4 regions of the Lentzea sp. NPDC037011 genome follow, and region 1 is predicted to be linked to each of the others. Evidence: riboswitches for the same ligand, from Rfam matches in the RefSeq annotation. Region 1 holds a riboswitch; each other region holds the start of a gene.
What was found. A riboswitch is a leader RNA that binds a small molecule or an ion and turns the genes downstream of it on or off. The one in region 1 is predicted to bind cobalamin.

Region 1 (2,190 bases):
CGGCCTCAAGCGCAGCCACGGTGCCGGAACCCTCCGGCTTGGTGCGGGCTCGTTCGGTCAGTTCGGCGAACAGCGAGTCGAAGGTCTTCACGGGGGCACATCCTCCCACCTCCGGACGGGTGGTCCACACCGCGGTCACCTCTGTTCCAGCCCGTGGACGTGATCTGTCCTGCATGGACACCCAGTAGCGTGAATCTGTGTCGGAGTTCGCCGAAGTCCTCGCAGCGCTGCGCCAGGTGCGCGGCATCAACCCGTTCTTCGCGCTGGACGTGGGCCGTCCGGACGACTCGTGGCTGCCGGGGACGGCACTGCTCGAAGGCCCCGCCCTCAGGGAGACCATCGACGCGATCGCGGCCCGCTACAACGCCGCCGAGCCCCGCGTCGCCGCCAGCCTGTTCTTCCTCAGCTACACCGCGCGGCTGCTCAGCCCGCTCACCGCGACGGACCTGCCGATCGACGTGCGCCCGGAGAACCTGTGGTGGCAGCACCACCGCCGCAACGGCCTGAGCGTCCGCATCGACACCCCGCGGCTCGGCCCGCGCCCGGCGGAGGCGCTCGCACCGGTCGTGGAGGCGGTCCACGCGGTCGTGCCCGTGGCACGCGGTCTGCTGTGGGGCAACGCGATGTCGAACATCGCGGGCGCGCTGAAAATGGTGGTGCGAGCGGGTGCGCTGAGTGCGGAGGAAGCGGAGGAACGCGGCAACCGGCTCATGGCAGCGCCACCGTTCGAAGGTGCCGGGGAATTCGTCACCCTGCCCGACGAGGTCGCGTTCCTGCGCCGGTCGTGCTGCCTTTACTACCGCGTTGCCGCAGGTGGGAAGTGCGGGGACTGCCCTCTTGTGAAGTGATGAAGACGACAACTCTTATGGCCGGTTGTGCGTGAACCGCCGTTCACCTTACGGTGCACGCGCCGCAGTGACGGGAAGCCGGTGGAAATCCGGCGCGGTCCTCGCCACTGTGACCGGGAAGCGATCCCCGCCGAGCACGTCACTGGTCCCGCGAGGGGCTGGGAAGACGCGGGGGCAGCGTTGATCCGGGAGTCAGGAGACCGGCTGCGGCGCCGTAAGGAGTTTCACCTTCCACGAGGTATGGAGGAGCCCGTCATGACGAGCCCCGCAGCAAGCCTGTCCGCCGTCCGCGTGCCCAAGTGGGCCTTCGCCGTCTCACTGTTCGGCCTGATCGTCACCTACCTGGTCCTGCAGGAGAACGGCCTCGCTCTCGGTGCGAGCTCGGAGCTGCTGCACGAGTTCTTCCACGACGGCCGCCACGCCCTCGGCGTTCCCTGCCACTGATCCGCTGATCACGCAGATGACGACCACGTACAGGTCGATCGCACTGCGCGGACTCGCGGCCGGCGCCATCGCCGGTACCGCCTCCGCGCTCGTGCAGCTCCTGGTCACCGAGATCCCCATCCGCGCAGCACTGGCGGTCGAGGAGGCCCGCGCCCCCGCCGGTGACGGCCACTCCCACTCGCACGGCGAGGAGGGGCTGGTCAGCCGCGGCGTCCAGATCGCGGGCGGCATGCTCGGCGTGGTGATCGTCGGCATCGCCGTCGGCCTGGTGTTCGCCACGGCCTACGCGCTGTCGAAGCGCTGGTTCGCCGACCGCACGCCGTTCACCCGCAGCACCGCGTTCGGAGTCGCCGTGTTCGGTGCGGTGGCGCTGCTGCCGTGGCTGAAGTACCCGGCGAACCCGCCCGCGGTGGGCGACCCGGACACGGTGAACTACCGCACCGCGCTGTACCTGGGCGTGGTGGTGGCCGGTCTGGCGATCGTCTGGGGAGCGAGCTGGCTCGCCTCGGCACTGGCCGCGCAGCCGCACCCGGTCCGCGTGACCGCGGTGCTGCTCGCGGTCGTGGCGGCGGTGGCGGTGGTGCTGGTGGCGTTCCCCGCGCCGCCGGACACGATCCCGGCGGACATGCCGGTGGCCGTGCTGTGGCAGTTCCGCCTCAGCTCACTCGCCCAGCTGGCCACGCTCCACGTCGGTCTCGGCGTGGTGTTCGGCCTGCTGGTCGATCCGGCGACACGCCGGGCGAAGGCACCCGTCGCGGCTCTCTAAAGAGCGCGCAGCACTTCGAGGTCGACGCCGACGAGGGAGTCGCGGAACACCCGCCGCTCCCCCGCCGGCACCTCGACGTCACACGGCACGACCAGCACGGTGCACCCGGCCGCCACCGCAGAGGCGACACCG
Region 2 (2,190 bases), 170 kb from region 1:
GTTCCTGGCCGCGCGGCGCGCACTGCGCCCGCAGGCCCTGCACGCCGACACCGGCGCCCGGCACCGGCCCGTGCTCACCGCGATCGCGCTGACGTGGCTCAACCCGCACGTCTACCTCGACACCGTGCTGCTGCTCGGGTCGATCGCCGCCGGCCGCTGGCTCTTCGGCGTCGGCGCGGTGACGGCGAGCATCACCTGGTTCGCCGCGCTCGGGTTCGGCGCCCGGCTGCTCAGCCCGCTGTTCGCGAAGCCGCGCGCGTGGCGCGTGCTGGACGGCGTGATCGCCGCCGTGATGATCAGCCTCGGGGTCGCGCTGATCGCCGGGACGTGACCAGCGCGGCGACCGCGCAGCCGGCCAGCACGCCGCTCGTCACCGGCGCCGCGGCTCCCGCGAACAGCGACGCGGAGGCGAGCCCCGCACTGAGCAGAGCACCGTAGAAGACCCGCGGCCGAACCTCACCCACGCCGACCACCCTACCCAGGGGACACGCATGTTGGGTGGTGATCAAGGACCCACCACCACATGTAGTATCTGCCGCACTGGTGGTTCACCGGCCCGGACAACGGGCCGGTGAGGCAAGAGGGAACCCGGTGCGAGTCCGGGACTGCCCCGCAGCGGTGAGTGGGAACGAAAGCCGTCAACGAAGCACTGGGTCGCGAGACCTGGGAAGCGACGGCCGGTAGGCGCGAGTTCGACGCCCACGAGTCCGAAGACCTGCCACCGGGGTGCGCGCAAGCCTGCGCGCACGACACGGTGCCCCGAGGGAGGGCGGCTGTGTGCACCGGTGAACGGTGCGCGCATGCGCTTTTCCTCCTGGGCCCAGCTCGCGAGGAGAGAGCGTGCCCGACCGCCTTTCAGTGGTCATCGAGGAAGCCTGTGCCGATCTTCCGAACGCATCGGCCGAGGCGGTGCTGACCGAGACCAAGCGGAACCTGTACCACGGCATCACCGACGCCGAGCTCGCCCTGGCGCCGATCATGGCCGCCCGCGCGATGGTCGAGCAGGACCCGGACTACTCCTGCGTCAGCGCCCGCCTGCTGCTGGATCGGCTGCGCACCGAGGCGTGCGGCGTCCCGCTGTCGCACGCCGAGATGACCGAGCGCTACCCGTCGTACTTCGCCTCGTTCGTGCGGCACGGCGTCGACTGCGGCCAGCTCGACCCCCGGCTGACCTCGTTCGACCTGGCCCGCCTGGGATCGGCGCTGGACCCGTCCCGTGACCTCCGGTTCCAGTTCCTGGGCCTGCAAACCCTGTACGACCGCTACTTCCTGCACCGCGACGGCCGCCGCTACGAGCTGCCGCAGGCGTTCTTCATGCGCGTGGCCATGGGCCTCGCCCTGGAGGAGGACGACCCCGACGCCCGCGCGGTCGAGTTCTACGAGCTGCTGTCGTCGTTCGACTTCATGTGCTCGACACCGACGCTGTTCAACTCCGGGACGACCCGGCCGCAGCTGTCGTCGTGCTTCCTGACCACCGTGGCCGACGACCTCGGCGGCATCTTCCACGGCATCAGCAACAACGCGCTGCTCTCGAAGTTCGCGGGCGGCCTGGGCAACGACTGGACGCCGGTGCGCGGCATCGGCGCGCACATCAGGGGCACCAACGGCACGTCGCAGGGCGTGGTGCCGTTCCTGAAGATCGCGAACGACACGGCCGTGGCCGTGAACCAGTGCTTCGCACCGGACACCGGCGTCCACACCGCCGACGGCGTCAAGGCGATCAGGGACGTCGTGGCCGGCGACCTCGTGCTCGGGGTGAGCGGCACCTACCGCGAGGTCACCGACGTCATGCTCTACGACCAGGTCGACCCGATGGTCGAGGTGGAGGTCGAGCACTCCGCCGCACCCCTCAGGGTCACCGCCGGACACCCGTTGTACGCCGTCAGGGGCGTGCCGCTCGGCCAGGAGAACGCGCGGACGCTCAAGCAGCTCGCCGGCGACGAGGTGCGGCCGGAGTGGGTGGACGCCGGTCGGCTGGAGAAGGGTGACCTCGTCGCCAGGGTGGTTCCGCGGGAGGTCGTGCCCGTCGCCGGTTTCAGCGAGGACGATGCTCGTCTGTACGGCGTCCTGCTCGGTGGCGGGCACCTGTCGGAGGACGGGGTGCGGTGGGGTGTCTCCGGGAAACCCGGGCTGGACGCGCACCTGGACTTCGTCCGCGAGCACCTGTCGGCGCGCGGTGTCCCCTTCCGG
Region 3 (2,190 bases), on a different contig from region 1:
TGCTCGACCACCTCGGCGAGCACGAGGCGTCGCGCCGGATCGAGGCGTCCGTGGCGTTCGACCTGGCGACCCGCGACCACCAGTCGCCGGGCGCGACGTACGCGATCGGCGACCGCCTGGCCGCCCTCGTGTCGTCGAACGTCCGCACGGGCTGACGGTTGTAGTGCACGCGGGGAGCTTTCGTACTCTTGTAGAGCACGAAAGGTCCCCGCGTGACATTCACAGCTGGGCGGTGGACTCGCGCCAGGCGCGCTCCTTCTGGATCCACTCGTTGTCCTGCGGGAACTCGTCGATCGTCGGCACGCGGCGGATCTCGGTCTTGAACCCGGGCCCGGCCATCGGCATCCGCTTCGCCCACTCGACCGCCTCCTGCAGCGAGGACACGTTGAGCAGGTAGAAGCCGCCGAACAGCTCCTTGGTCTCGCCGTACGGGCCGTCCGTCACGATCGCCGGTTCGGCGGAGAAGTCGACGACGACGCCCTCGGACGGGTCGGCGAGGCCCTCGGCGGCGAGCAGCACCCCGGCCCGGATCAGCTCGTCGTTGAACGCGCCCACGACCTCCAGCATCTTGTCGAAGTCGAGCTCGCCCATGTTCGCGTAGGCCTCGTCGGTGGCGCGCATGATCAGCATGTACTTCACGGTGGTCTCCCTGCGTTGTGCCCTGCTCGCTGACGTCCACAGGTCGAACGGGCACCCCGCCGGATCGACATCACAGCGGAGAAATTTTCGAACTTCCTGTTTGCGCAGGTAGGGTCACCCGAAGTCGTGCGTGGGGGAAGACCGGTCGAAGTCCGGCGCTGACCCGCAACGGTAGGTCCCCGGCCAGGGGACGAGCCCGAATGCCCGCACACGGCAGACATAGGACTCCAACTCCTGCCGTGGACTGCGGGAAGGGCACATGTGATCGGGAAGATCAGCGCGCTCGTCGGCGTGCTCGTCATCAGCATCGTGGCGGGCGTCGCGCTCGGCCCCGTCTCCGTCCCCTTCGGCGTCACCGCCGACCTGCTGTGGCAGGCGGTCACCGGCGGCACCGTGCCCGCCCACCTCGCCGGGCAGTACCACATCGTCTGGAACATCCGGCTGCCGCGCGTGCTGCTCGCCGCCGTCGTGGGCGCGGGGCTGAGCGCGGTCGGCGTCGCGATCCAGGCGATGGTCCGCAACGCGCTGGCCGACCCGTACGTGCTCGGCATCTCCTCGGGGGCGAGCGTGGGTGCCACGGCGGTCGCGACGATGGGGGTGCTGTCCGGGCTCGGCGTGTACGCGCTGTCGACGGGGGCGTTCCTCACCGGGCTCGGTGCCACCGCGCTCGTCTACCTCACCGCGCGGTCGAGCGGGGCGCTCACGCCGTTGCGGCTCGTGCTGACCGGCACCGCGCTCGCCTACGGGTTCTCGGCCGTGGCGATGCTGCTGGTGTTCCAGGCACCGCACGGGGAGGCGGCGCGGGCGGCGATGTTCTGGCTGCTCGGCAGCCTCGGCGGGGCGGACTGGAGGTCGTTGCCGGTCGCCACGGTCGTGACCGCGCTGGGCATCGCCTACCTGATGGCCAAGGCGCGGCCGTTGAACGCGCTGGCGATGGGCGACGAGACCGCGACCACGCTCGGGGTGGCGGTCAACCGGTTCCGCACGCACCTCTTCGTCGTCACCGCGGCCATGACCGGGGTGCTGGTGGCGGTCAGCGGGGCCGTCGGGTTCGTCGGGCTGATGCTGCCGCACCTCACGCGCATGGTCGTGGGCGCCGACCACCGCAAGGTGCTGGCCCTCGCACCGCTGGCCGGTGCCAGCTTCCTGGTGTGGGTGGACGTCGCCGCGCGGATGCTCGCCGCACCCGAGGAGCTGCCGCTCGGCGTCATCACGGCCGCGCTGGGCGTGCCGTGCTTCATCTTCCTGATGCGCCGCAGGGCGTACGTCTTCGGAGGCCGCTGATGCGCGTCGAGGTGCACGACGTCACCGTGCGGAACATCATCTCCGGCATCACGCTGCACGCCTGCGACGAGGTGGTCGGCATCGTCGGGCCGAACGGCAGCGGCAAGTCGACGACGTTGCGCTGCGTCTACCGGGCGCTGCGACCGGACGCCGGCGCGGTCCTGCTCGACGGCGAGAACGTCCACAGGCGACAGGGCCTCGCCCGCGACCTCTCCGCGCTGACCCAGGAGTCGCAGGTCGAGTTCGACTTCACCGTCACCGAGGTCG
Region 4 (2,190 bases), on a different contig from region 1:
CATGCGCGACGACCTGGCCCGCCTGCTGTTCGACGCGGTGGAGGGCGTCGAGTACCTCTTCGACGACACGATCACGGCGATCGACGGCACCCGCGTCACGTTCGAGCGGGCCGCCCCGCGGGACTTCGACGTGGTCGTGGGCGCGGACGGGCTGCACTCGAACGTCCGGCGGCTCGTGTTCGGTCCCGAGGCGCAGTTCGTCCGCCACCTGGGCACGAACCTCGCCGTGTTCACCGCGCCGAACTTCCTGGGCCTCGACCACTGGCAGGTGTTCCAGCAGGGCGAGGTCGTCGGCGGCGGGGTCATGAGCGCCCGCGCCAACGCGGAGTGCCGGGTCTACATGGGGTTCTACGGCGAGGTGGACTTCGACCACCGCGACGTCGAGGCCCAGCGGCGGCTGGTGGCGGAGAAGTTCGCCGACGCCGGGTGGGAGTGGCAGACCGCGCTCAAGCACATGTGGGAGGCGCCGGACTTCCACTTCGACGCCATGGCGCAGGTCCGGATGCCGTCCTGGTCGCGCGGCGGCGTCGTGCTGCTCGGCGACGCCGGCTACTGCGGTTCGCCGTTGTCCGGTCAGGGCACGAGCTTGGCGCTCGTCGGTGCGTACGTGCTGGCCGGCGAGCTGAGCGTGAACCGCGAGACCGCGTTCCAGCGCTACGAGGAGCTGCTGCGCCCGTACGTGACGGCCAACCAGGACATGGCGCTGAAGAACCAGGCCAACGGCGGGCAGCCGACCGAGGAGTTCGCCGCGGTCGTGAGCTCCTTCCAGCTCCCCGGCCGCTGATGGCCCGGCTCACAGCCATTTGACTCGGGGTGATCCCTCCCGCACGATCGGGTGGACAACAGCATCCGCACGCCGCGGGGGAAGCCGGTGGAACTCCGGCGCTGACCCGCAACGGTGACAGTCCGAATGCCCGTGGCGCGCGGTGGCTCCATCGACCCGTCGAGGACAGCGGGGCAGGGGGAAGAGCAGTGATCCGGACATCCGCGCTGGCCGCAGTGGTAGCGGCCGCGCTCGTCGTGACACCGGCCGCTCAGGCGGCCGAGCCGCCGTCAGCGGGAACGTGGCTGGCCGGCCAGTTCGTCGGTGGCGACCACCTGGTGAAGGGGCCGGACCTCGTCGACCACGGCCTGACCGCGGACGGCGTCTACGGGCTCGCGGCCGCCGGTGTCGGCCGGTCGACGGCGGTGCGGGCCGCGGCGTGGCTCGCCGAACCCGAGCAGTTCCAGTACTTCGCGGGCGACGGCGAGGCAGAGTCCTACGTCGGTGGCCTGGTGAAGCTCGCGCTGGTCGCGCAGGCGCTGGGCACCGACCCGCACGCGTTCGCCGGTGCCGACCTGCTCGAACGCCTTGCGGCGCTGCGGGAGGAGTCCGGCCGCTACCGCGACCGCACCGACCCCGACTACGACCAGACCAACGCGTTCACGCAGGCGCTGGCGATCATCGTGCTGACCCGCGCCGACCAGCCGGTGGCGCAGCCGGTCGCGTTCCAGGTGTCCACGCAGTGCGCGGACGGCGGGTTCCCGATCTCGTTCGGGCAGCCGGTCTGCAAGTCCGATGTGGACGCGACGGCGATCGTGCTGCAGGCGTTGCAGGCGGCGGGGGAGCCGACGGCGTCCGCGCGGGCGCTGGACTGGCTGGTGGCGCAGCAGAAGGCGGACGGCGGGTTCCCGTCGGCGTTGCAGGGCTCGAACGCCAACAGCACCGGCCTCGCGGTCGGCGCGCTCGTCGAGGGTGGCCGGACGGCGGCCGCGGACCGGGCCGTGGCGTACCTGCGGTCGTTGCAGGTCGGCTGTGCCGGACCGGAGGCCGCTCGCGGCGCGATCGCCTACGACAGCACGGGTTTCGAGGTCTACGGCGCCGTGCGCGCGACCACCCAGGCGATGCTCGGCCTGGCCCGCAAGGGCCTCGCCGACGTGTCGTTCGCCGGTGCCACGCCCGGTGTGCCCGCGGTCGACTGCGCGACCCCGCCGACCACCACGCCCCCGTCGACCACCGCACAGCCGACCGTGCCGCCGACGACGACCGCTCCGGTGACCACCTCGTCGACGGCCACCCCGGTCGCTCCCGCGCCGGCCGGTCCGACGCCCCCGGCCACTCAGCGGCTCGCCGCGACCGGCCCCGAGGAGGCCGTCGCGCTGACCCTGCTCGGTTCCTCCGCGCTGCTCGCCGGCGCCGTGCTCGTCCTC

Region 2: another riboswitch for cobalamin. It lies ahead of ACZ7CH_RS06370 (ribonucleoside-diphosphate reductase subunit alpha); the one in region 1 lies ahead of ACZ7CH_RS07195 (CbtB domain-containing protein).
Region 3: another riboswitch for cobalamin. It lies ahead of ACZ7CH_RS28790 (FecCD family ABC transporter permease); the one in region 1 lies ahead of ACZ7CH_RS07195 (CbtB domain-containing protein).
Region 4: another riboswitch for cobalamin. It lies ahead of ACZ7CH_RS31015 (LPXTG cell wall anchor domain-containing protein); the one in region 1 lies ahead of ACZ7CH_RS07195 (CbtB domain-containing protein).

Annotation. Positions count from the first base shown of each region.
Region 1 is NZ_JBVJRT010000002.1:512,548-514,737, reverse strand. It holds gene ACZ7CH_RS07205 (phosphoribosyl-ATP diphosphatase) at 1-91, opposite strand, end outside; gene ACZ7CH_RS07200 ((2Fe-2S)-binding protein) at 198-848, shown strand; cobalamin riboswitch at 897-1,071, shown strand; gene ACZ7CH_RS07195 (CbtB domain-containing protein) at 1,104-1,292, shown strand; gene ACZ7CH_RS07190 (CbtA family protein) at 1,309-2,058, shown strand; gene ACZ7CH_RS07185 (HAD family hydrolase) at 2,055-2,190, opposite strand, start outside.
Region 2 is NZ_JBVJRT010000002.1:345,888-348,077, reverse strand. It holds gene ACZ7CH_RS06380 (LysE/ArgO family amino acid transporter) at 1-331, shown strand, start outside; gene ACZ7CH_RS06375 (hypothetical protein) at 297-464, opposite strand; cobalamin riboswitch at 528-737, shown strand; gene ACZ7CH_RS06370 (ribonucleoside-diphosphate reductase subunit alpha) at 841-2,190, shown strand, end outside.
Region 3 is NZ_JBVJRT010000010.1:81,496-83,685, forward strand. It holds gene ACZ7CH_RS28780 (3-isopropylmalate dehydrogenase) at 1-155, shown strand, start outside; gene ACZ7CH_RS28785 (YciI family protein) at 220-639, opposite strand; cobalamin riboswitch at 723-865, shown strand; gene ACZ7CH_RS28790 (FecCD family ABC transporter permease) at 901-1,923, shown strand; gene ACZ7CH_RS28795 (ABC transporter ATP-binding protein) at 1,923-2,190, shown strand, end outside.
Region 4 is NZ_JBVJRT010000011.1:144,307-146,496, forward strand. It holds gene ACZ7CH_RS31010 (FAD-dependent monooxygenase) at 1-784, shown strand, start outside; adenosylcobalamin-variant (AdoCbl-variant) riboswitch at 853-924, shown strand; gene ACZ7CH_RS31015 (LPXTG cell wall anchor domain-containing protein) at 973-2,190, shown strand, end outside.